DNA from 2 places in the Planococcus antarcticus DSM 14505 genome. Region 1 is predicted to be linked to the other one. Evidence: riboswitches for the same ligand, from Rfam matches in the RefSeq annotation. Region 1 holds a riboswitch; the other holds the start of a gene.
What was found. Region 1 has a riboswitch for cobalamin ahead of BBH88_RS17320 (acyl-CoA thioesterase). Riboswitches for the same ligand answer to the same signal wherever they lie in the genome.
Positions count from the first base shown of each region.

Region 2: it holds a riboswitch for cobalamin, as region 1 does, so the genes downstream of both, BBH88_RS09550 (hypothetical protein) here and BBH88_RS17320 (acyl-CoA thioesterase) in region 1, are expected to answer to the same signal.

Region 1 covers NZ_CP016534.2:3,520,961-3,533,351, reverse strand. The annotation lists gene BBH88_RS17350 (methyltransferase family protein) at 196-789, shown strand; gene BBH88_RS17345 (Ohr family peroxiredoxin) at 1,040-1,459, shown strand; gene BBH88_RS19730 (MarR family winged helix-turn-helix transcriptional regulator) at 1,483-1,707, shown strand; gene BBH88_RS20060 (transcriptional regulator, SarA/Rot family) at 1,620-1,847, shown strand; gene BBH88_RS17335 (glutathione peroxidase) at 1,959-2,435, shown strand; gene BBH88_RS17330 (DUF3934 family protein) at 2,680-2,859, shown strand; gene BBH88_RS17325 (PAS domain S-box protein) at 3,592-4,368, shown strand; cobalamin riboswitch at 4,475-4,653, shown strand; gene BBH88_RS17320 (acyl-CoA thioesterase) at 4,799-5,284, shown strand; gene BBH88_RS17315 (ribonucleoside-diphosphate reductase subunit alpha) at 5,286-7,571, shown strand; gene BBH88_RS17310 (ribonucleotide-diphosphate reductase subunit beta) at 7,584-8,630, shown strand; gene BBH88_RS17305 (flavodoxin domain-containing protein) at 8,611-9,099, shown strand; gene BBH88_RS19295 (hypothetical protein) at 9,131-9,289, shown strand; gene BBH88_RS17295 (DUF1259 domain-containing protein) at 9,821-10,225, shown strand; gene BBH88_RS17290 (GNAT family N-acetyltransferase) at 10,255-10,602, shown strand; gene BBH88_RS17285 (anthranilate synthase component II) at 10,745-11,368, shown strand; gene pabB (aminodeoxychorismate synthase component I) at 11,343-12,391, shown strand, end outside.
Region 2 covers NZ_CP016534.2:1,906,494-1,918,884, forward strand. The annotation lists gene BBH88_RS09525 (DUF2207 domain-containing protein) at 1-935, shown strand, start outside; gene BBH88_RS09530 (YqcI/YcgG family protein) at 1,042-1,776, shown strand; gene BBH88_RS09535 (LacI family DNA-binding transcriptional regulator) at 1,915-2,919, opposite strand; gene BBH88_RS09540 (arylamine N-acetyltransferase family protein) at 3,112-3,870, shown strand; gene BBH88_RS09545 (ABC transporter substrate-binding protein) at 3,940-4,884, opposite strand; gene BBH88_RS09550 (hypothetical protein) at 4,884-5,429, opposite strand; cobalamin riboswitch at 5,602-5,800, opposite strand; gene BBH88_RS09555 (HNH endonuclease) at 5,856-6,809, opposite strand; gene BBH88_RS09560 (cytochrome c oxidase assembly protein) at 7,306-8,091, opposite strand; gene BBH88_RS09565 (GGDEF domain-containing protein) at 8,262-9,383, opposite strand; gene BBH88_RS09570 (GNAT family N-acetyltransferase) at 9,589-10,077, opposite strand; gene BBH88_RS09575 (MDR family MFS transporter) at 10,109-11,371, opposite strand; gene BBH88_RS09580 (ABC transporter substrate-binding protein) at 11,469-12,391, shown strand, end outside.

The DNA of each region.
Region 1 (12,391 bases):
AATTTCATTAACGATTGTCATTATCGTATTTACAGCAATGCTGGTCGAAGTCTCTTCTATGGAAGATTAAGTAAAAGACGGGCAAGGCATCTGGTTTCAAGATGCCTTGCCCGTCTTTTTTTGTAAGGTCAACTGGATGGATTTTTCAGATTAGCGAAAGCTGGAAATTGTATTCTTTCGGAGTGTTCTATAATATTGAAAGGAGAGAAACAGGAAGTTGAGGATTGTGATATGACCATTATCGAAATGATTTTTACAGCTGTAAGCTTAGTTTGGGTTAGTGAATTCCTATTGTTCCGAAATCGGGGCATAGGACAGGGAGACCCCTTGGAAAAACGTACTTTCTTTGCTATTTTAGCGGCTTTGATTGGCACAATTGTTTTGGGTCTGGTATTTCATGAGTTAACGCCATTCGAAAGTCTTGGTTTTATCAGTCAATTGTTAGGATTGTTTTTATTGTCAGTAGGTGTTTTTCTACGGTTTTGGGGAATTTTGCATTTGAAGTCGCAATTCACACGTTACGTCACAGTTCGTGAAGGAGATGAAATCGTTAGCACGGGACCTTACCGGAAGCTGCGCCATCCACTTTATACCGGGCTGCTTTTAATTACACTCGGTATGGCATTGTTCTTCAACAGCTTACTTGCAGCGGTCATCGGAGGCATTGTGATGGTTTGGGCATTGCTGCAGCGGATCAATTATGAGGAAAAGTTGCTCATCGAAAAATTCGGACCGGATTATCAAGAATGGATGAAAGAGCGTGCCCGGCTGATTCCGTTCCTTTATTAAAGACATAAAACAATGACCGTTTAACTAGAAGCTGTTATTCTCCTTACTGGCGAATAACAGCTTTTTTATTTTATATTAAGTTGCACTAATGGTTCCACCTATCGCGATTCCGCGAACTAGCTGTCATTAGTTTGAGCCGAACTAATCTGTGCAGGACTCTAAAGTAAATTTCTTTAATTCAGTCTCTGCATAATCCTAAGCAATTGTTTTTACATCATACACGATTTAATTGGATGGAGGAACAGTTATAATGAAAACACTATTTGAAACAACAATGACCAATACGGGTGGAAGAGACGGCGCAGCTTATTCACTGGATAACATTTTCTATTTGGACGTAGCAAAACCACAGGCTCTTGGCGGTTCAGCAACAACGGCGACGAATCCCGAACAGCTTTTAGCGGCAGGCTATAGCGCATGCTTTAACAGCGCATTGGAATTGGTGCCAGAAGCTGGTAAAGTGGAAATAGAGAAAAGTGAAGTGATAGCAACTGTAGCATGGATTGGAGATAAGGATAATGGCGGCGTTAAATTGGCCGTGAAACTTGTCGTCGATATTATTGGAATTGATGAAGAGCTAAAAAAGGAATACGTAGAAAAAGCACATCAGTATTGCCCGTATTCAAAAGCGATCAAAGAGTCAGTGGATATGGAAACGAGCGTTTTATAATACAAAGTATAGGTGAGATGTAAATGGAAAAACCCACAAAACTTGAACAGCAATTATGTTTTGAAGTCTATAAAGCTTCCAGCAATTTTTCGAAAATGTATGTTAAAGCATTAGAATCGTTCAATCTGACATTTTCGCAGTATCTCGTGCTCCTTGTTCTATGGGAGGAAGACAAGCTGCTGACCAAAAAAATAGGTGTACGATTGGGTCTTGGCACGGGAACATTAACCCCATTATCAATCGGATGATTGAGCATGGCAGACTGACTAAGCAGCAGTCCGAAAAGGATAAACGTGAATTTGTAATTTCATTGACAGAAAAAGCCCGAAGTGAACAAATAGCGGTCGAACAGGCTGTCTTTGAGAAAGTCACAGCTGCAATTTCATAGAAGTCAGCGCAATCAAGCTGATGAAAAACCTGAAAGAGCTGAATGCTTCTTTTAAAACGATGGATTTGTAAGAGAACCTATCTTGAGCTATCAAATGAGGAGTGATGCCGGATGAATATTTATGATATTACTGTGACTAAGCCGAACGGAGAGGACTATCAATTAAGTGAATACAGAGGCAAGGCCATGCTGATTGTCAATACGGCAACAAAATGCGGACTGAGAGATCAGTTTAACGGCCTGGAAAAAATGTATGAAGACTATAAGGATCAAGGATTAGTAGTTTTAGGCTTCCCGTCCAATCAATTTAAACAAGAAGAAGCCACTGGAGAAGAAGCGCAGGAAGCTTGCCGCATGACGTATGGTATTACTTTCCCCATGCACGACTTAGTAAAGGTTAACGGCGAAGATGCACATCCGCTTTTTACCTATTTGACTAGCAATACAAAAGGGTTTCTAACAAGTGGCATTAAGTGGAACTTCACAAAATTTTTGATTGACCAAAACGGCAACATCGTTTCACGATTTTCGCCAAAAGACACACCCGAATCGTTTGCAAAGGACGTTCAAAAAATACTTGCTAAGTAAAGGCAAGGAGGAAGAGCAAAGCCTTGCTTTTAGGGGCTTGCTCTTTTTGACATGAAAAATTATGCGTTGTCACCGTGCAGGAACTGTATCCCTGTATTTGCGGAAAATTGGCAAGTCGGTATTCATAATGAATCAGGATTTCTAAAAAGGTCTCCTTCCCGTAAATCAGGAGAACATTTAAGTTTCACTCTAGGCCTTGATGTGATAAACTGTACTTCATCGTAGCAGTAATGGAGTGATTAGAATGAGCAAAGCGAAAGCGAAAAGCGGTACAGGTCAGGGAACTGGCAAAAAAGGATGGACCCGCTGGAAAGCCGGCGCCAATAAAGCCAAGAGTTTTAAGCCTTACACAAGCAAAAACACTAAAAAAGCCGAGGAACCTAAAACAGAAAAAGAAAAAGCTTCTGAATGGATCGATGCATAGATAGGAAAGTAGGGGTTGTCCACGTGGGCAACTTTTTTTATTCGATATTAAGTTGAGAATTCTTAAAATCTCAAAAACCCCTTTACTCTCGGAGTAAAGGGGTTTTTGAAGATCCAATTTTTTTTCGTTGAGCAGTTTTTCTAGCACGATTTCCTTATCCAGCAAGAAGCCTATTTCTTTAGAAGAATTTTGAATTAGGAAGGGAGTGAACGCTGTCAAACGGATAATATGAAACCTTGCCAAAGCAAGTGGATAAAAAAGAAGCTGATAAACAACATCACTAGACTCGTCAAAAATTAATGAAACAGCAGGCGACGGCCAAGCAAATGGAAACAGCAATGACCATTTTCCGTGAATCATTGCGGTCGATTAAGCGTTCGATAAAAATCGGGTTAGAACAAGTTGTCGGGAACCAGAGAAAAATTGAGACAAAGCAGAGACCTCAATACTGAACCAGCCCCAATGAGAGGCGTTTCTTATAAATTGTTTCATCGCGCATCTCCAATTACTGTGACGTAATGTAAGGGTATTTTTGGAAAACAGATTAAAAATATTATAAAATAACAATTTCCTTTCACAGTATATTTATACTGTTTTAAAATAGTTAAGATATAACGATAAGTAATAGAATAATTCAGCTATTTACCATAGTAGGATGAAGCATGAAAGTTTTTCTAGAAAAGTGTAAGATGAAAGGTGAGGCAGTTTCTTAGCCAGAAGGAGTGAAGGAAAATGCCGACAGTATCATCTCCGTTATTGAGCATTCCAGAAAAAGAAGAATTGTATCAGCAAATTACGGATTATTCTCATGAAACAACTATTATTCATTCAAATCAGAAGGTTTTATACATAAATCAATCAGGTGCTGATTTTTTTAAAGCTAGCAAAGCCGCAGTTGTTGGGGCGAATGTAGTAGATGTTTTTACAGAAGACTATAAAGAATTGATCACCGAGCGTATCCGCAAAGGTATGGAGGACAGAACCATTGGGGAATTGATGGATACGACTGTTAAACGTTTTGACGGGACCAGAGCTGACGTCGAATTGTACTGCTACCCGGTTCAATACGGCAATACCACTGCAATCCAATCCATCTTGCACGATGTGACTGCTAAGAAAAAAACAGAACGCGATTTACTGCAATTGAAAAACGAAGTTTCAACGCCCATCGTTCCTATTATTGACGGCTTGGCTGTTTTGCCGCTTGTGGGATCGGTTGATGGTGACCGAAGCATGCGCTTGCTTGATATCATCCCGCAGAAAATTCAGGGAGAGAATCTGCATTGTCTGATCATTGATGTTTCAGGAATCTACAATATTGATAACGTCGTTGCGGAATTCTTGTACAAGATTGACCAAATTATGCGCTTGTTGGGCATTCAGCTAATCTTCACGGGAATTCGTCCGGAATTGGCATTAAAAGCTGTAGACGTACGTGTAGACTTCAGCCAATTGAAAACTATGGGCACAGTTAAACAGGCTTTGAAACTATATTTGATGGCTAACTAAGAAGCATTTATTCTCTAATTGAAATGTCTTGTCAAAGATATAAAAGTGGTTTATAGTTTACAGATACAATACTTAGTGTTTTTTCTAAATGAAAAAACTATATATAGTGAAATTCAATAACGAAGGTGCCTGAAAAGGCTTAAAAGGGAATCCGGTGAAATCCCGGAGCTGTTCCCGCAACTGTAAGTGCTGACGAGCTATCACAATCCACTGTCCAACGGGCGGGAAGGAGATAGCAGAGGATGATGCACAAGCCAGGAGACCTGCCTTTGTTATAGTTTATGATCTTCTTCGGGAGTTGAGAAGGATAACGAAGATATTCTGCGCGGACAGTTATTTTTTGCTGTCTTTATCCGCTATTCTGCGTTTTCCAACCCATCCTCCCCGAGAGGATGGGTTTTTTTTTTACATAGAAGGAGGAATCACAATGATGACAGAACCATTAGCTGCAGGTGTAGCAAGAACCATTCAAACAAAATTAGTGCTGCCGCCTGATACCAATCATTTAGGAACCATATTCGGTGGAACTGTACTCGCGTATATTGATGAAATTGCGGCTATTACAGCGATGAGACATAGTGGAAAAGCAGTTGTAACAGCTTCGATCGACACGGTGAACTTTTTGTCTTCTGCCAAAGTGGGCGATATCTTCATTTTAGAAGGTGTTGTGATATCGACAGGAAGAACGTCGATGGAAGTGTACGTCAAAGCCGAATGTCAGCAAATCGAAACTGGCGTTAAAAATTTGACAACTACAGCCATTTTAACAATGGTAGCAGTCGACAGTGACGGCAAACCGACACCGGTAACAGGAGTCATTCCGGAAACCGCTGCCGAGAAGAAATTATTTCAAAGTGCACAAGAGCGAAAACAACGGCGCATGAAAGTGAACGAATACGCAAAGGAGTTGTGCTGATATGAATATGAAAACTGAAACAACAGAAATGGATGCAGTAGAAAAAGCGCTCAAGCGGGCAACCGAGGTTTACGGTCTAGATACGCGCGAGCTACTTGAGCAAACAGCAAAACTCGCTGAACAAGCAAAAGGCGAGCAATCCTTACTTTATGCGTTAAACCGCATCACAATGGACGAACCGGATTGGACTTACGTGGCGGCAGAGTTATACATCAGTGATTTGTATAAGAAATCAGCAAACAGCCGCAATTATTCCGCTGCTAAAAAATATGGCGACTTTTACGAGTTAATTAAAGCATTAACACAAGTTGGCATTTATTCAAAAGACCTTTTAGCTGCTTATTCGCAAGAAGAAATTGCTGAAATTGGTCAAGAAATCGACCCCGAGCGGGATTTGCTGTTTAATTACATCGGTTTGTTTTTGCTGGCAGATCGTTATTTGGCGAAGGATTACGAAGGACGATTGTTTGAACTTCCGCAAGAGCGCTTTTTAGTTATTGCCATGACGTTGATGCAAAACGAACCAAAAGAGCGCCGTTTAGAACTGGTTAAAGAAGCTTATTGGGCAATGAGCCATCTGTATATGACAGTGGCAACGCCTACTTTATCGAATGCCGGTAAAAGCTTCGGCCAATTGTCTTCTTGCTTTATCGACACCGTTGACGATTCACTAGACGGCATTTATTTAAACAACTGGGATATTGCACGTCTCAGTAAAGACGGCGGCGGCATTGGAATTTACTACGGCAAAGTACGTGCGTTGGGCTCAGACATCAAAAAATTCAAAGGCAATTCTTCAGGCGTTGTGCCGTGGATTCGCTTGCTCAACGATACAGCAGTCAGCGTCGATCAATTGGGTCAGCGCCAAGGTGCAGTTGCGATTTACTTGGACGTCTTTCATAAAGACATCATGAACGGTTTCTTAGATTTAAAAACCAATAACGGTGACGAACGCCGTAAAGCGCATGATATTTTCACTGGCGTATCGATTCCCGATTTGTTTATGGAACGTCTGCAAGAAAAAGATGCAAACGGCCGCAGTATTGGCGAGTGGCATACATTCTGTCCACACCAAGTCAAGCAAGTGATGGGTTGGAAAGACGACAACGGGACGCCGCTCGGGCTTGAAGATTATTACGATGAAAAAGACAATAGATACTTTAGCGATAAATACCAAGAAGCTGTCGACCATCCATTATTGCCGCGCAAAACTTACCGTGCAATGGAAATTATGGCGCGCATTATGGTTTCTCAGCTGGAAACCGGCACACCGTATATGTTCTACCGAGACGAAGTTAATCGCCAAAACCCGAACAAGCATACAAGAGGCCGCGGGCTAACATCGATTTATTGCAGTAATTTGTGCACAGAAATAATGCAAAATATGTCAGCTACTACGATCGTCAAAGAATATACCGATGAAGAGGGCAACCTTGTAATGGTCCGTAAGCCAGGCGATTTTGTTGTTTGCAACTTGTCATCGATTAACTTGCCGAGAGCGGTTAAGGCAGATGTTTTGGAGCGGTTAATTCCAATTCAAACACGCATGCTGGACAACGTCATCGATTTGAATACGATTTCTGTTGGGCAAGCTGAAGCAACCAATAAAAAATACCGCGCTATTGGTTTAGGTACGTTCGGATGGCACCACTTATTAGCGCTTGAAGGCATTCATTGGGAAACTGAAAAAGCTGTGGAATATGCCGATACGCTATACGAAGAAATTGCCTATCAAACAATTCGTGCTTCGATGCAATTAGCCGAAGAAAAAGGTGTGTTTAGCCAGTTTTCAGGATCTGAATGGCAAACGGGTGAATATTTTGAACGTCGCAACTACACGAGTGAACGTTGGAACAACTTAAAACAAGAAGTTGCAACGACGGGTGTTCGCAATGGCTGGATGATGGCCGTCGCACCAAACTCATCCACTGCGAAAATTGGCGGTTCAACAGACGGCATCGATCCATTATATGCCGTTGAATACGCGGAAGAGAAAAAGAACTTCAAATTTAAAGTGACAGCGCCCGACTTGGATCACAACACCTACGATTATTACCGTCGTTCGCGTCATGTGCTAGACCAAAAATGGAGCATCCGCCAAAATGCAGCACGCCAACGACACATTGATCAATCCATTAGTTTTAATTTTTATGTGCCGCATACGATTAAAGCAAAAGAGTTGTTGGAACTTCATTTAGAAGCGTGGAAGCAAAACTTGAAAACAACTTATTATGTCCGTAGTACGTCTCAAGCGGAAATTGAAGAATGCGAAGCATGCCAAAGCTAAAGGAGGATTCTTATGACCATACATGAACCGTTAACAAAGATTAAATTATTAAATCCGGAGCATCCGAACAGATCGACTGGCGTCTTGAACGGCCAGTCTTCGGGGCTATTAAACTGGAACGATATTGCGTACCCGCAAATGTATGATTTGTATCAAGCGCTGCTTGCTAACTTCTGGAAAGCACAAGAGATTAATATGCAAGATGACATTAAGCAATGGGATAGCTTGAGCGATGTCGAAAAGGATGTCTTTTTGCGTATCAACACGCAACTGGCATCACTCGACAGCTTGCAAACGCCGACGATGAGTCAGGCAATGGATTACGTGACAGATTCCAGCTTTAAAGCCATTTTTGCGGTTATTTCTCAGCAAGAAGCAGTACACACAGAATCGTATTCGTATATATTGAGTTCACTGGTATCCGTGAGCGAGCAAAACGCACGTTTCGATCAAGCAAAAAGCGATCCGGTTGTTCAAAAACGCAATGATTTAATTTTAGACGCTTACGAAGAATTCAGACAAAATCCAACGCCGCAAAACTTATTTAAGCTGAGCGTCAATTCTATTAATCTGGAAGGCATTTATTTTTATGCAGGATTTGCCTTTTTCTATCACTTGGCGCGCCAACAGAAAATGCTGAAAACCAGTACGATGATCAGCTATATTCAACGAGACGAGATGCAGCACGCGTATTTTATTGCGCAGTTTATCCGCATCATGCTGACGGAAAATCCAGAACTGCATACGGATGAAAACATTCAATACATCTACACGACAATCGACCGAGCAGTCCAGCTTGAAAAAGAATGGGCGCATTACATTTTGGCCGATATTGAAGGATTGGATTTGGTAGAATTTGAAGGCTACGTCGAGTATTTAGCCAACAAACGTCTGCGTCAGCTTGGACTGGACAATTTATACGAAGAACGCAGCAATCCGATGCCTTGGATTCAAGTGTTTGGCGATGACATGATGAACGAGACAAAATCCGATTTCTTCGAACAGAAATCAAGAACATATACCAAAGTGTCGCAGTCGAATGGCTTTGACGAATTATAGGCCAAAACGCGCAATCGTCTACACTTCTGTTACTGGCAACACAGAACAATTAGCAGAAATGTTGCAGACAGCTATGCTAAATCAAGGACTCCAGAGTATGCTATACCGGATAGAAGACTTTCCGCTGACAGCATTGACCAGTTTCGACACCCTGCTAATCGGAACGTATACATGGGGAAGCGGAGAAATTCCGGAAGAAATGCGCGACTTATACGAAGCCATCGAAAGACTCGATAGAAAAGAACTGCAGACAGCTGCTTTCGGTACCGGGGACAGTTTTTTCGCAGAGTTTTGCGGAGCGGTCGACCGTTTCCGCGACATGCTGTACATGAAGACACAGCTGGTGGCGACACTGAAAGTGGAATTGATGCCGCAGCCAAGTGATAGCAGACGCTGTGAAAAATTGGTGGAACTGATCAAGCTACAAGGAATGCAGCTGTTTTTCTCAGAAGATCAAGGGGATAGGTGACTACACATCGTTATTTTGAGGAGCATATGCCGTGAGCAAAATTATCGAAGATGTACACTGCCGTTTTTTATCCATAGGTAGGCTTGCCTCCTTCGGCAATAGAAAAGAGGATATCGGCATAAATGATACAGAGTCACAAGACGGTTCATCTGAAGAGCAGAAATATTCTGGAAAGGGAGATTCAGCTTGATCGAAATCTCTACTCCCTAAGATGAAACAAAGCTTAGTTTAAAATCGCTGAAAGGCGGTTTTTTATTTTGACTGAAAAGAGTTTTATCTGAAAAGAAAGGGTATATGGAGAAAAAGGGAATAGATTGCAACCTTATTTTCCGCCACTCTGGCTGCAAGAACAACTGGTTTTTCTCGGCGTGAATCCTTGTTGTTCAAAGGTAGATTCGGCGCTAAAGGATGCGTTTTGGTCAATTCGTTCATCGAGAGAGCAACAAAAAGAAAAAAGTTTAACTTTTCCTTCGAAAGACCATAAATCGTTTGAGAACGAAGAAACAACTTTTTCCATTTAAAAAATCTGTTTTGACTTTGTTCGTTAGATCAAAAGAATATAGAAAATGTCCATGAATTAGTTGGCTGGATGCGACAGACGATAGCGCTGTAAACAACGCCGAAAAGAATTTTTCCAATTCTTTTCGGCGTTTTTGTATGCAAAATTACTGTTTTTAACAATAATTTATAGCATTTGGGAAAAATAGAAAGGATGAGCAAGATGGAACAGTTAGAGCAAGTAGCTGAGCAAGTTGGCATACTGTTAAATTCACAAGTGGAATTGGAAGCCGGTGAGTGTTTAATCAAAAGAAAAAGAACCATTAATATTTCTTCCTATAATAAAAGTTTTACCTGTACCTTAGATCATGATATCTCCTTTAAGAATCTCAAGGATAGTGGCAAAGCTTTAAACCAAGCAGAAGTGTTTCTGCTACCAGGAGAGCTGGCTTCATTTGTAAATGCGCTTCACTGGCACCCAATTCCGTTGCCGAACACTTATCAGCACCGGATGGATATCAATCCGGATATCATTTGCGTATATTTGTCTTCAGAGGAACCACCTGAGGACTTTGCCGCCAGGCTGTCAGTCGCTTTCGACATCATTGAGCAAAGTTCTCTTGTTTGAGTAGTTGATAGAGGAAAGGGGGGAGCCCCATGCTAACTAGATACAAGCGGTCAAATGAAAAAATCGCTATGGGCCTGTTGTCATTCATGCCTAAAGAGCGGAATTTCAAACAGCTGAAAAAGACCATGGAATTGTACAACGAACAAGCAGACTGGCAGCTTTTTCTCTGGAAAGTAGGCGATAGTTACGTGGGTGCCATCGGTATTCATATAGAAGACGCTGAAAGCTTTACAGTCCATCATATTTCAGTGATTCCATCATTTCGGAGAGAAGGAATCGGCCATAAAATGGTGATGCGTGTTGAAGGGTTAATGGCTCATCGAAGAGCAAAGCCAACTGAGGAAACACAAACCTTTATGATGAAGTGCGGGGTTTAAAAATACGACTCACAGAAAAAGTCGACTGTGTTAATTCGCGGTCGGCTTTTCCTTATGGAGAAATTTCCATCTCGGCCTATTTACAGCGTATAATAAAGGCATCTGACAGATCTAACTAAAGTGAAATTAAGAGGTGTTCATCATGATCATCATTATCGATAACCAGGATTCGTTCACTTATAACCTCGTTCATTACTTTGAGCAGCTGGACGATACAGTGCTCGTTTTTCAAAATGGTGAACTTACAACAAAACAAATAGAGCATCTTATGCCGGACCTGATTGTGCTGTCACCTGGCTCAGGGCGTCCTGCTGCACATGGCGCAGGGAAGATGGTGCTGACGGAGCTGAGCGGACACATTCCCATACTCGGCGTCTGTCTCGGGCATCAAACCATTATTGAGCATTTTGGGGGACGGATTGTTAAGGGAAGCCGGCCCATGCACGGAAAAATCTCTTTGCTGACGCATGATGGCAAAGGACTATTCAAAGAGATTTCCAACCCTTCAGCTGTGACCCGCTATCATTCCTTGGTGGCGGAAGAGCCGCTGCCTGAATGCTTATCAGTGACGGCCCGTTCAGACGATGGAGCAATCATGGCTATCCGCCATCATACGCTTCCGATCGAAGGCATACAGTTTCATCCAGAATCGATTTTGACTGTGGAAGGCTTCAACATGCTAAAAAACAGTTATGAACTAGCTAAGCGGTGGAAAGAAAATAATAAGGGAGGTGCCGATCATGCCAAACCCTTACCTATTGTATGAGTTTCGGAACGAAAGTGGAGAAATTGAACCGCTTCTTTTCAGTGAACCCTTGAACGTCCTTGAAACAAATGTGCTTTCAGAAGTGCCAAAGATTATGGAGGAAATTGAGAAGGCAGTCGGCGACGGATTTTACGCTGCGGGCTACGTTTCTTATGAAGCAGCTCCAGCTTTTCATCCCGAAATGCGCGTGCATTCACAAGGAGAAATGCCACTCCTTTGGTTCGGTATTTTCAATGGGCCACAAAAAAATCCGCCTGTTTTTGAAGGACAAAAATCATACACTGTTTCAGAATGGGAAATGGCGAGTTCTGTAGATCAGTACAAAAACGGAATTCAGCAGATCAAACAGGCAATTGAAGAAGGTGATACTTACCAAGTAAATTACACCGAGCGCCTATTTGCAGAATTCACAGGAAGCGACTTGGCGTTTTACCGTCAACTTGCGAGAAACCAGCAAGCCGATTATGGTGCCTATTTGAATCTAGGTAGGTTCCGTGTATTGTCAGCATCTCCAGAACTGTTCTTTAAAGTCCACAATGGCGAATTGACAGCCAAGCCGATGAAAGGCACTGCACCAAGAGGAACCACAACGCAAGAAGACGAAGAACATATTAAGGCGCTACTAAGTTCTGAGAAAGAACGGGCTGAAAACCTGATGATTGTCGATTTGCTCAGGAACGATATGAGTCGATTAGCCAAACGGGGAACGGTCAAAGCGAATCCTTTGTTTACGGTAGAAACGTATCCGACAGTTCATCAGTTGACGTCGACAGTCAAAGCGGAGCTAGCTGAAAGAACGACTATCTTAAACTGGTTTCAGGCATTATTTCCATGCGGATCGATTACAGGTGCACCTAAAATTAGCACCATGAAATATATAGCTGCTTTGGAACAAACACCAAGGGAAGTGTATTGCGGAGCCATAGGCTTTATCACTCCTGAAAAAAACGCGATCTTTAACGTACCCATCCGGACGGTTGTCATTGATCGGGAAAAAGACATGGCACGTTATGGTGTAGGTGG
Region 2 (12,391 bases), 1.6 Mb from region 1:
CCGGTGCACTCTTGTTGGCACTGACCGCTTGGGCCTGGAATCGTGCACGGAAGATTAAACAGCAGGCACAACCTGCTACTGATGCCTTTTTCGTCCCTAAGCAAAAGATGAGCATTCCGGCAACTTTGTATTTCACCAAGTCTTCCGTTTTGACCCCTGCCACAACGGCTGCCGCCTTGATGGAACTGGTGCGCAAAAAGAATGTCGAACAGCTTTCAGAAGAACACTTTCGGTTGATTGACCGCAACACTGAATTTGCACATGAAGCGGTGTTAATCGATTTGCTTTTCGACAAGGTCGGTGACGGCGAGTTTTTTGAAACAAAAGACCTTGAAAGTTATACAAAAAATGAACTGAACCATGCGTCCTACAACGAATCCATCAGCGAATGGCAACAAAGTGTCGCAGAAGAAGTGAAACAGCACAAGTTATATGAAAAACATCCCCTGTTTCGCTGGACAGTCGGATCCATTGGACTGGCGTTATTTGCAGTCGCTGTCTTTTTCGGTCTCTTAAACTTGTTTGCGTTGATGTTTTTCTCTATCGTAGTCGGTATTTTGTTTATTGCTTTCTGCTTCTACTCCCCCATCACTTACGAGGGCCATGTAATCCGGGAAGAATGGAAACAATTGCGCGTGGCCATGGAAAACCTAGACGGAGCGGAATGGACCCAATTAACATCGGACGAAAAAATGCGTGCCTTTGCCTACGTTCTAGGAGACGATGAAAAATCGGCAAATCTAAAAACGCAAAGTTTCACCAATGCCTACAGTGAATCAGCATTTGCAGACTTTGGCGTGTTTTACAATCCAGTCCTGCTGACGGGACTTTTCATTGCTGCCAATTCCAGTAGCAGTGCTTCGGCTAGCGGAACAGGCTCTATGTCTGCCGGCGGCGGTGTCGGTGGTGGTGGCGGCGGCTCTGGTGCTTTTTAAACAATACGCAAAACGGCTGAAAAAATTTCAGCCGTTTTTGTTTTGCTCAGCATTTCTTAGGGAACTACAAAGAAGACGTTATTTTATTCATATGGAGGAACGATTAATGATTACAACTAACTCACCTTTATTAACAAAAGAGGATTTTTTAGTACGGACCGATTTGCCGGAATGGCTTTTGGGTGAATACAAGACTTTTCACGAAACTGTAACCGATACGACCTTCCCTTGCTATTTCGGAATGAGTGGCGAGTTAAAGGGAGAATTGCGCTACACCTATATCACCCAGGAGGACTGGAGCAATTTGCCCGTCGCGGTCGAATCGTTTCTGACACTATTTAATGACCCGAAGCATAAACGCCACGGATTATTCGTTTTTGTAGAACCTGTCAAGGAAGAAGGCTCACTAGAGACCTATCGCCAGCAATTTTGGGACATTCTTCAATATTTGCATGACGAGGATAAAATGGAATGGCCAAAAGACGCCCCACGCGATCCCGGTCATTATTTATGGGACTTTACTTTTCAGGGCGAGCCGATCTTCATCTTTGGTAACACACCAGCCTACAAGCAGCGGAAAACACGTGACCTTGGCAACGCCATGGTGTTGGGTTTCCAGCCCCGCCGCATCTTTGAGGGATTGAAAGGAACCGAAAAAGGCGGTGTCATGTCTCGCGACAAAGTCCGCCAACGTGTGGAAGCATGGGACCATCTGCCGACACATCCCGACATCAGTCACTTTGGCGATCCGGAACACAACGAATGGAAACAATTTTTTATCGGAGACGATAGCGAGCCGATTCAAGGAAAATGCCCATTTACCCATAAAGAAATGAAATAATAGGCGATACTTCACTATTTTCTAACTAACTGAAAAAGAGCCGTACCGGAAGCAATTCCGGCACAGCTCTTTTTTCGGTTTACAGATACTCTATACTAGGGTAAGACTATAATGTAGCCTTTAGGTTTTTGGGATTTGTTAAAGAGATGCAGTCGTTTTCCGCTCATACAGAAGAACTTCCCTGCTCACATTGAATGCTTCGTCTTGATCGAGTGTCAAAATATCCAACAGCCTTGTTATGGCTTCTATCCCGAGATTGGCAAGGCTGTCCGCCGTGCCGACAGAAGTTAAGCTCAAGGCTGAATGCTGTCCCATTTCTGTGTTACCAATGCCGATGATGCTGACGTCTTCAGGAATTTGATAGCCTGCTTCTTGGTAGAAATCCATCAGCTGGATGGCGATTTCGTCTGTAGCAGCTACAATACCGGTCGGTTTTTTCTTTAAAACCTGAAGGTCCTCGAACACGTTCAACAGAGAAGCTTTATCTGTATCAGCAATTACCAGCCGCTTTTTACGTATTTTACTTTTAACTTCCTGAAGTGCATGGATAAATCCCTGGAAGCGCTCTTTGTAAGTGGGGTTATTTAACGGTCCGCCGACCCAGGCGATTTCCTGATGATTGCTGCCGAGCAGATGGCTTGCTGCAACATAGCCAGCCTCCACATTATTTAGCCCAATTGAGTGCTGGCTGCCGGGATAGCTTGAATTGAGTAGGATGAAAGGAATTTTTGACTGAAGCATCCTTTCATAAACCGCCTCATTAAGTTGAACCGACGTCAAAATTAAACCATCTGCTTTACTTGAAAGCACAGTGTCATAGGTTTCAAGTTCATTTTCTTTCGTAACAAAATGAACGTTGACTTGGTAGCCTTGTTGTTTTGCAAGGCTTATAATCGAAGGAGCAGAACCAATGAAGATTGGATCATCCAAAGGTCCTGCGATCAGGCTGATTGTTTTGATGGTTCTGGCTACAGGCACCGTATCTTCAGTACCTGTTGCCGAATAGTTCAATTCATTGACGGCAGCCATCACTTTGTCATACGTATCTTTTTTCACTTGATCCGGTTTGTTCAGTACACGTGAAACAGTTGTCTGTGAAACACCTGCACGCTTTGCTACATCAGTAGTTGATACCAAATTCATCACCCTGCTTTCTTTTATTTGTCCACCTTACCCAACCATTCATTTTCCGAGTCATTACAATTTTATTTACTTATTCATTATACCACGCCAATGCGTAATCTACACATGTAAAAAATAAAAATCGTACCATAAACTACATTTGAATAGTTAATAATTATTCAAACATCAAGAAGAAGGGGATGAATAAAATTCATGAATAAAGAAAAATACCTTGAACGATTCAACGCTGCCCTTATTCAGGAGAATTTCTTGCAGAATTTGGCTGAGCTCCAATCTTTGCATATGCAGAATATCCCTTTTGAAAATTTAGATGTCATCCGCAAGACGCCGATTTATTTGAATATCGAAAATATTTATGACAAAATCGTTAACCATCACCGCGGCGGCTATTGCTATGAGTTGAATGGCTTGTTCCACTGGTTGCTGAAGCAACTGAATTTTGATGCAAAACTGATTTCTGCCACTGTCCAAAAACCTGATGGCACTTGGTCAAAAGCCGATACACACGCTGCAATCCTGGTAAAGCTTGATACTCTCTATCTTGTCGACGCCGGATTTGGTGATTCCACCATCAGTCCAATTCCAATTGGCGGTGAACGTCATACCGATCACAGCGGTACATACCGTGTCGAAAAAGCGGATGAACTTTTTTACGATCTGATCAGAGAAAAAGACGACACTGAAAAGCTGCTTTACAGGTTCGCAACAACAGAAAAACAGTTGGCTGATTTTCATGAAGGCTGTGTTTTCAATCAGGTTTCAAAAAATTCTCCATTCACCCATGATGATCTAATCACGCGGACAACTGCGGATGGCCGTATCACGTTATCTGGCCATCAGTTGACACGTTCAGAAAATGGCAATAAAGAAAAAATCGAACTCTCTTCAGCCGATAAAAAACGTGTATTGAAAGAAGAATTTGGCATTGACTGGGATGCCCTCGGAAAATAAGTACTCTAACAAAGAATACTTATTGACATAGAGAATCCCCGCTTTTTACAGCGGGGATTTTTGCCGATTTTATTCAAATGCTTCCGGGTACACAGTTTCAGCTACTAATTTAACGGCATCTCCAATTCTCGGTCCCGGGCGTGAAGTAATGTCTGAATCCAGGAAATAGACCTGATCGTTCTGAATGGCTTCGATGTCGTTCCAGCCTTCACGAGCTTTGATGTCGTCAATAGGATTTTCTACATAAGAAACTGTTGTGGCAATGATTTTTGGATTCCGATCGATAACTTCTTCTTCAGAAATCTGCGGCCACCCTTCAAGATCACCAAACAAATTTTCTACATTAGCATGGTTTAATATCTCCTGCTGGAAAGTTTTTTGGCCGGCAGTATAGATTTCCGGCGAAGGACTAATTTCGAAATAGAGCTGTTTTTTTTCTTCTACTGAAGCCAGTTTTTCCTCAACGCCTTCAATTTGCTGTTGGATAGAGCCAATCAGTTCCTCGCCCTTATCTTCAAGTCCCATGACAGTGGAAATTTGTTCGATGTCCCCATATACATCCTCAAAGGATTGGGCTGACTCAATGACAAACACTTGGATTCCTGCTGCTTCTAAATCCTCATAGCCAGTTGGTGCCCCTGTAGAATAGCCGATGACAACATCAGGCTCCATTTCAATGATGCGTTCTGCGTTAAACGCCACGGAATCGGAAACACGCTCCACTTCAGATGCTTCAGCCGGGTAATTGTCATAATCTGTCACGCCGACAATTTGATTTCCTGCTCCAATTTCATAAAGAATTTCGGTATTGCTTGGGATTAACGACACGACAGTTGCTGGAACTTCTTCAAATGTCAGTTCCTTGTCCAAGTCATCAGTTACTGAATAACTTGACTGCTCTTCGGATTCAGTTGCTATTTCAGGAGATTCTGTTTCAGTAGTATTGGATTGGCATGCTCCTAGAGCTAAAGCCACTGCTCCGATGGATACGTACTTGAATAGGGTTGTTTTCATTAGTTGTTAGCCACTTCTTTCTTTTTGGGTTTTGTTGGATAAGATTTGCTGACAAACGGGATTTCTTGCACGTCATGATGCTGATTGACATAAACAGCCATCGTAAATAGGACATTCGCTAAAAGATTGGCATAATCAAAGAGGATTTCAGGCACTTCACGTTCCAAACTCACTTTATGTAAGGCACGTACTGATTTTTTTGCCTCGCTGCGGCATACGTGTAACACACAGGCAGCTTGAGTTCCTTGCGGCAAAACAAAATTGCCGATTTTGTCCCTTGTGAAGTTTACATAATAATCATACATGTCACTTAGCTCGATCAGATCTTCCTCATGAACGGCTATTTTACCGCGAACAGAGCCGTTTAAATGATAAGCCATAGGTTGTAGAATCCGCAGATCTCGTTGTACAGCTTCTACATCTTGGGTCAATGACAAGGCTTCTCCGATTCGGGTGGTTAACGAATCAGTCCTAATTTCAAAATCCACAGTGGCTGCGGATTCCCGCATAAATGGATAGCAAAGATAACGCATGTCTTTTTTCATCAATTTCACCTCACTCTGGTTTGGTTTGGTGAAAATCACTGCATTGAACGCTCTCGTAAAACAACAAAAAGCCGCCCTCAAAAAAGGGCGGCGGCATAGCTATTCAGAGACATACTTCAGTAGTCAAAAATAGACATTTTGCCGTATGATTCCCTTATCTTCCGAAGAGTAAAAATACGTTCAAAAAAAGGTAGGTCTCCTGGCTTGTGCATCGATTTACTCTAAGAACCTTCCCGTCTAGATGATTTAAATCATCTAGACAGTGGCATTTTCTTATTTCATACGCACTTACAGTTGCGGAAACAGCACCGGAATTTAACCGGGTTCCCTGTTATGCTGACAAATCAGCACCTTTTTTCTGCATGATTATTCACTTAATCCAAGTGTAGCATATTCTTTACGAGAAAAGACGTACTTAAAAAACGATTATTCTTGATTTGTCAGCAGTTTCACTTTTCTTGGTTCAGCAAAAACGATTCGTTTATGCCAACGTAAATAAGGAGCATGCTCTGGTGATACGGGTATTTTCACACCTTTTTTCAATCGGTAGATCGAGTAATCCTCTTCTGGAATTTGACTCGAGACATGGAGACGTCCTCCCCCGGTAAAAGCGATGAACCCGGCTGAATATAAAGCGGAATGGTTGGCACAAAGTAAGACGCCATTAAAAGGATCTAGCCGATCTTCAGCTGAGCTGTCTTTCCAAGGCTTCGCGTGAGTCGCTTTCAACACATCGACAATGGCAATTCCACAAAGTGGACATTCGCCATTCCAAAGCGGCAATAAGCTTTCCCTAAATTGTTCTTTTCCTCTACGCATTTTCGTTTTAATTTCCAATTCTGCTTCAGCAATCAAGCTGAGTAATGGGTCATGCTCAGTTTTTTTGACGACTTCCATTGATAATTCTAGCTGTTCTACTTCCAAAGTAAAAATATTTAACGAACTGATCAGTTCTAAAAACTTCATCGCCAGTTCTTCATTGCACGGATATAAATAGCCTGAATTTCCACTAGCATCTTCTTGAAATGCCGCGTATTTTACTGGCAACAAAGGCTCAATTTCCCGGAAAAACTCCTTGACCGATAACGGGTTTTCCAATTCGCGATAAACGGCCCGTGCGATAAATGCATCTTCAGTACCGTCCTGCTGCTCATCCGTATTTTTTGGTTTTGTCCCATTTCTGCAATCTTCTCGTACATGGCTGATTGCTACCAAAAATCCTTTTACATAATGAAATACGATATCGCCTTTCTTCAACTCCTGCATCCGGTACCAAGAATGCGGCACCATGCCTGACTTGTCGATCTGTGGCGTCCAAAGAACCCCGGCACTCTGTTCTCCCTGATAGGTCTCCCCTTGCATAACAATAAAACTATTCATGAATATCCTCCTAATGATGTTGATGCTCAAATCCATTCAATTCTATGTAGTAAAACAGATTATTCGAATCTAAACGCTTATCTCTAGTTTAACCCAAATCAAAAGCATTTGCCGGGTTAACGAAAAGCGAAAGCAGCCGTTTAGACCCGACAAGCGCTGGAAGCCTTACCGGTGATGGTGTTTTTTACCATCGCTGGTAAGGCTTAAGCGACTCGAGGGGCTGGCTGCTGAAGCCTAGACAACGAAAAGCGGAAGCAGCCGTTTAGATTCGACGGGCATAAGACGCGCCGGCGAAGCGTCGTTCTTCAGCCGCACAGCCGGCGTGGCTTATGACCCTAGAATCTGGCTGCTGGAGCCTGGACAACGAAAAGCGGAAGTGCCCGTGTAGCTCTTATGACCCAAAGAGCTGGGCGCTGAAGCCTGGACATTGAAAAGCGAAAGTGCCCGTTTAACACCGCAATAATCCATAACTCTATTCCCAATCCTAACCTTTTCTTTATATCTCTCCAATCGAAGCTGTCTTCCGAGGAGTGGTAGCTTTATACCATTGATAGCAAAGGATGACGATAATGGCCAGCTCGATAAAGTCGCCACCATAATACATGACCATGCCCCCCGCTTCCGCCTGTGCCCGTGGAACATTTGCAGGAGGATTGGCGTAAATAATTTTCGACAGGATTTTGTGTGCTGCCAAAGACAGAATAAGAACAATCGAACGAAACAGGTAGCTTAGGCGATGTGCTGTCACATCGATATAAATAATGGAAGCGGTAAACAGGTAGCCAGCTAAAAAGACATGGAGATGGACAATGGCATAAACAATCAATGACTGATGCATCCATCCGAACAAGTTGGATAGATACAGAATGTACAAGCCACCAGTATTGAGAACCAAAGCAACAGCCGGATTGCTCAATAGCATGAAGGGCCGACTTTTTAAAATGAACGACACGTTTCTCGCCACTCGGACAGGTAGCGACCTCAACAGTAAAGTCATGGGCATCGCTAGCAACAGCAATAAAGGTGCCAGCATACCGAGCAGCAAATGCGTCCACATATGACCAACAAAATGGGCCTGTGCAAAATCTGCTAAGGGCCCTGTAAAGGTAATGGCAATGGTAAAAATTCCAAAACTCCATAAAAAAATGCGGTACAGAGGCCACGCTTTATACCGCAGACTCGTCAATACAGCAGCCAGTGGATACAGCAGAAATGCCGTGAAAAGCAAAACGACAACCGCTGCCTCCAGACTTGCTATTCCTGGTTGCAAATTATGCTCCATTCGACATCCCCTATCCTTCGTTCCATTATCTCGGTCCATTTCACTCTGATTTAACTTTCTCTTTATCTACTCTACCCGAATTGGCTGCATGCTATGTACGAGCAGTCGATTTCAATAAGAAAAGACAGCCACTTTACTGAAAAAGCGGCTGTCTTGCTTTAGTTGGTTTTTCAAGCTTGCGCTTTGAGAACTTCCCTATCCTCTGTTGCAGCAAAAGCTGATACTTGATTTCTACCGCTCCGTTTGGATTGGTATAAAGCTTGGTCTGCTTCATCAATCAACTGATCAAGAGATTTATGGTAGGAATCCAGGCTGACCCCCATCGATACCGTCAGCTTACCTTCAGGCTGGAGCTCTTCGCCGTCAAAATGATGTTGTTCGATTCCAATACGCACTTTTTCAGCAATTGCCATTGCTTCAGAGTTGTCAGACGGATCGGTAATACAGAAGATGAATTCTTCACCACCGTACCGCGCCACATAATCTTTATTGCGCGTATTGTCTTGCATTAATTGACCAATCGACCGCAGCACAACATCTCCTTTTTGATGCCCGTGGTGATCATTATAAGATTTGAAGTAATCTACATCTAGCATGACGATGGATACTGGGACGTGTTGCGCGACCAAGGTCTGAACTTTGTTCCTAAAATAGCGCATATTGGGCAATTGCGTCAAAGGATCCTGATTCGAAAAAGACTCCAGTTCTTTCCGGAGGAGAATGTGATGATTTTCTCCATTGGCGATCAAGCCCATTGACAGAACAGCAATTCCTGCGAAAACAGCCATCGTAATAGTGATGAACAATGTGGCGGGTGTTGTAGTCAACATCCATACTGATTTCAAAAGTTCGAAAATCAACCAACCAACCATCATCCTTTTGACATCTAGTAAAGTAAAAAATTTGTTAGCTGTTTTTTTGTCCCGGAACAGACTGCCCAGAATGACCGGGAATATTATCGTCTGTAGAATCCCTTCAATTACAGTGGGTCCTCCAAAAGAAAAACGGTAGAAGGAAGGGAAAATCGCAGACAGGACCCCGACCTTCCATCCACCGACAAAGGAAATGAAATAAAGCGGAACTTCCCGCAGATCCAATCTCATGCCATTATAGAAAAACGGATTGTACATCACCGAAAAAGTCATAAAACTAACAAATAATACACTCAATGCCACTAACATTTTCGATTCAGTCAAATCAGGAAATAGCACTTCTTTTACCTTTAAAGCTAAATACAATAAAGCAATGATTAATGCCATATTCTCAAGAAAGAAAAAAAGTAATGAATTCATTGATGCATCTCCTAATAAAAGCTTTCCTTTAACAGTTTACATTTTTTACATCTCGAAATACAGATAAACTACAATATTAGCCAAATTTATGTATAGAATGCAACAGTAATTAGTTATTTCCAACGAGTATTTTCCTTTGAACAAAAAAAGCTCTCCACCAGCTATCTTTCCAGACTGGTTGAAGAGCTTTAATAGAGTTAAAACATTATAGCAGTTTCGACATGTACAACTCGTTGACATACTTGCTGTCTATCAGTAGCGAATCTCGCTTTAGCCCTTCCACTGCGAACCCCATTTTTTTATACAAAGCAATCGCGGATTGGTTATGCTCTAGTACAGTCAGTTCAATGCGATGAAGTTCCAAATCTTTTGCCCATTGTTCCAAGGCCAGAAACAGTTGTGTCCCTATTCCTTTACCCCGCTCTCCTTGCTGCACACCTATCGCTACATGAACGCAATGCTGTTTGCGTTTGACGCCTTCATTCATTGCAAACAAATAGCCTTTCAACTCAATCTTTTCATCTGCTACTAAAACGATCGATTTATGGTCCATGGAAAATAGCCGTTTCTGTAGCTGCTCGGACGTGGTTTTTCGCTCTCCCGGCTCAAACAGCATAAAACCTGATTTTTCCACACGCTTCATTAAATCTGCTAATTGCTGGGCATCGGCTGGAACCGCTTGTCTAATCTTCATGATTTTCCTCCTGGCATTTATTGTATTTTATTCATCCTATTTTTTGGACAATTTCCCGCTTAGTCAATTGATCGTTCTTAGCTTTGCTAACAAACAATCCCGTGTAGACCAGCAGCGTACCAATCATCAACAACACGCCCATATAGACGGACATCATAGTCGGAATCAGAAAGGCACCCAAGATAATGGTTGAACGAGCCAGCAAATCTGCTCCGCTAAAAGAAAAATTTGAGAAAGCAGAATAAGAGCCCCGCTTGTCTTCCGGAATCATATTCGCCATTTCTGCATTGCGGACCGGTGAATAAATCAATTCGCCGATGGTGCCGATCAAGTTGAACAAGATCAATAAGTACCAGCTGTTCGCAGAGGTAATGGTAATATAGCCGACGCTGTAAAGCAATAGCCCGGTCAACAGGACGTGCTGTTTGGAAAAACGGTCCGTAAATTTATTGATCATGAAAGTCAAGCAGACGACTAGCAGCATGTTTTGGATATTCAACAAACTCAACATGTGAACTCCTGCGACGTTAAAATCTGCGATGGCGAACGTCTCAAAACTTTCAGCAAGCCGGACGCCGATATAGCTGTTTAATGAAAACTCAGCCGAAAAGATGAACATGGAGCCGATCACCACTTTAACAAAAGGGCGATCTTGAAATGCGACTTTGTAATTTTGCAGCAAATCGATCAGGACATTGTTATGCTGTTTTTTCAAACTCTGGACGCGTTCGTCTGTCAGCCAAATCTGGTAGGCAATCGGCAGGCTGGCAGATGTCACAGTCAAGAGAACGAACAGTTCGATCTGATGATTGAGATACAGTAAGCCGCCCAGTGCAGCGCCGATCGCCATTGACAGATTGACCATCCAGTAATCGATGGCATAAATTGCTTTGCGGTTTTCAGGAGTCGTTGAATCGATAATAATAGCATGCATCGCCGGCCTGCCTAAGCTACTGGTAATGATAAAAATTACATACGCTAGTGCAAACAAGCCGATCCATTTGTCACTCGGCAACAGACTGAGTGCCATCAGCAGGAACATGACAGCGCTAAGTGAAGAAGTCAACACCAGTACTTTTTTTCTCGAAAAACGATCGGAGATATAACCACCGATCAAATTGACAAAAAAACCGATAAACACCGTGATAATCAGAAAGGAACCTGCCCAAACCTTACTCATTTCCTGTGCGAAAAACAAGGCCATGAACGGCATGACAGCTGAAGTAACAGCCCGGTTAAAAAAAGAAGTAATTAAACGTACTTTAATATTTTGTGGATAGTCTGTCCATTTCATCTTGTCAGCCTCCTTCGTCTTATGTATATTAAACTAGACGAAAGATACTAAAAATAGACAATTTTTAAAATCATGTCCACTTTTAAAAGGAGGCATCATGGAAAAAACTCTTTTGGCTTTATGGCAGACTGTCCCATCCGGCAACATCAAGCAAACTCAGGTGGCTGACTTGCTCGGCTTAAGCAGCAAGCAGACGACGCGCCTTCTGCGCAAATGGTCCGACGAAGGCTGGTTCACTTTTACTTCAGGACGCGGCAGAGGAAACACTTCCCATTTAGAGTGGCATAAAAATGTAGAAGATATATACGAACAGCAACTTGTGAAATTGATTGAAGAACAGACTGTCGAAGCTGCCAGCAAATATCTTCTATTCGACTGGTCACCCGAACTTAAACAGCGTTTGATGCATAAATTTCGTTCAAATTTCGGCTACGTTCAAAACAGTAAAAGCGACAACGACAAGCTAATCATCCCCAGGAAATATCCGTTACTGACGCTCCATCCACTCTACGCTGCAGATGTTCATAGTGTCAATATGGTCGCTGCTGTCTATAGCCGTTTGGTTTCAGTCAATGAGCAAGGCGACGTTTCTCCGGAACTAGCACATAGCTGGGATTTGACCTCAACTAGCCTCCGCCTTTATCTACGAAAAGAAGTCCACTTCCACAATGGTTCGTTTCTGACTGTAGAAGACGTAGTGGAATGCCTGGGCCGGTTGCGAACGCATGCTTCCTATGTGGATTTGTGGAAGCCGATCACCACCATCAAGACGATTTCACCACATATTTTGGAGATTTCTTTTCCCGGCGGCTGCAGCTATTGCCTACAGATGCTTGGCATGATAAATGCCAGCATTTACAAAGAAACGGCTGTGCAACCAATCGGTTCTGGCAGCTTTTTTGTCGAAGAAAATCACGAACTGAAAACCACGTTGACTGCATTTGGGGATTATTTTAAAGAACGGCCATTGCTCGATACTGTAGAGTTTATCCAAGTGCCTGAAGATTTTGACTTTGCTTA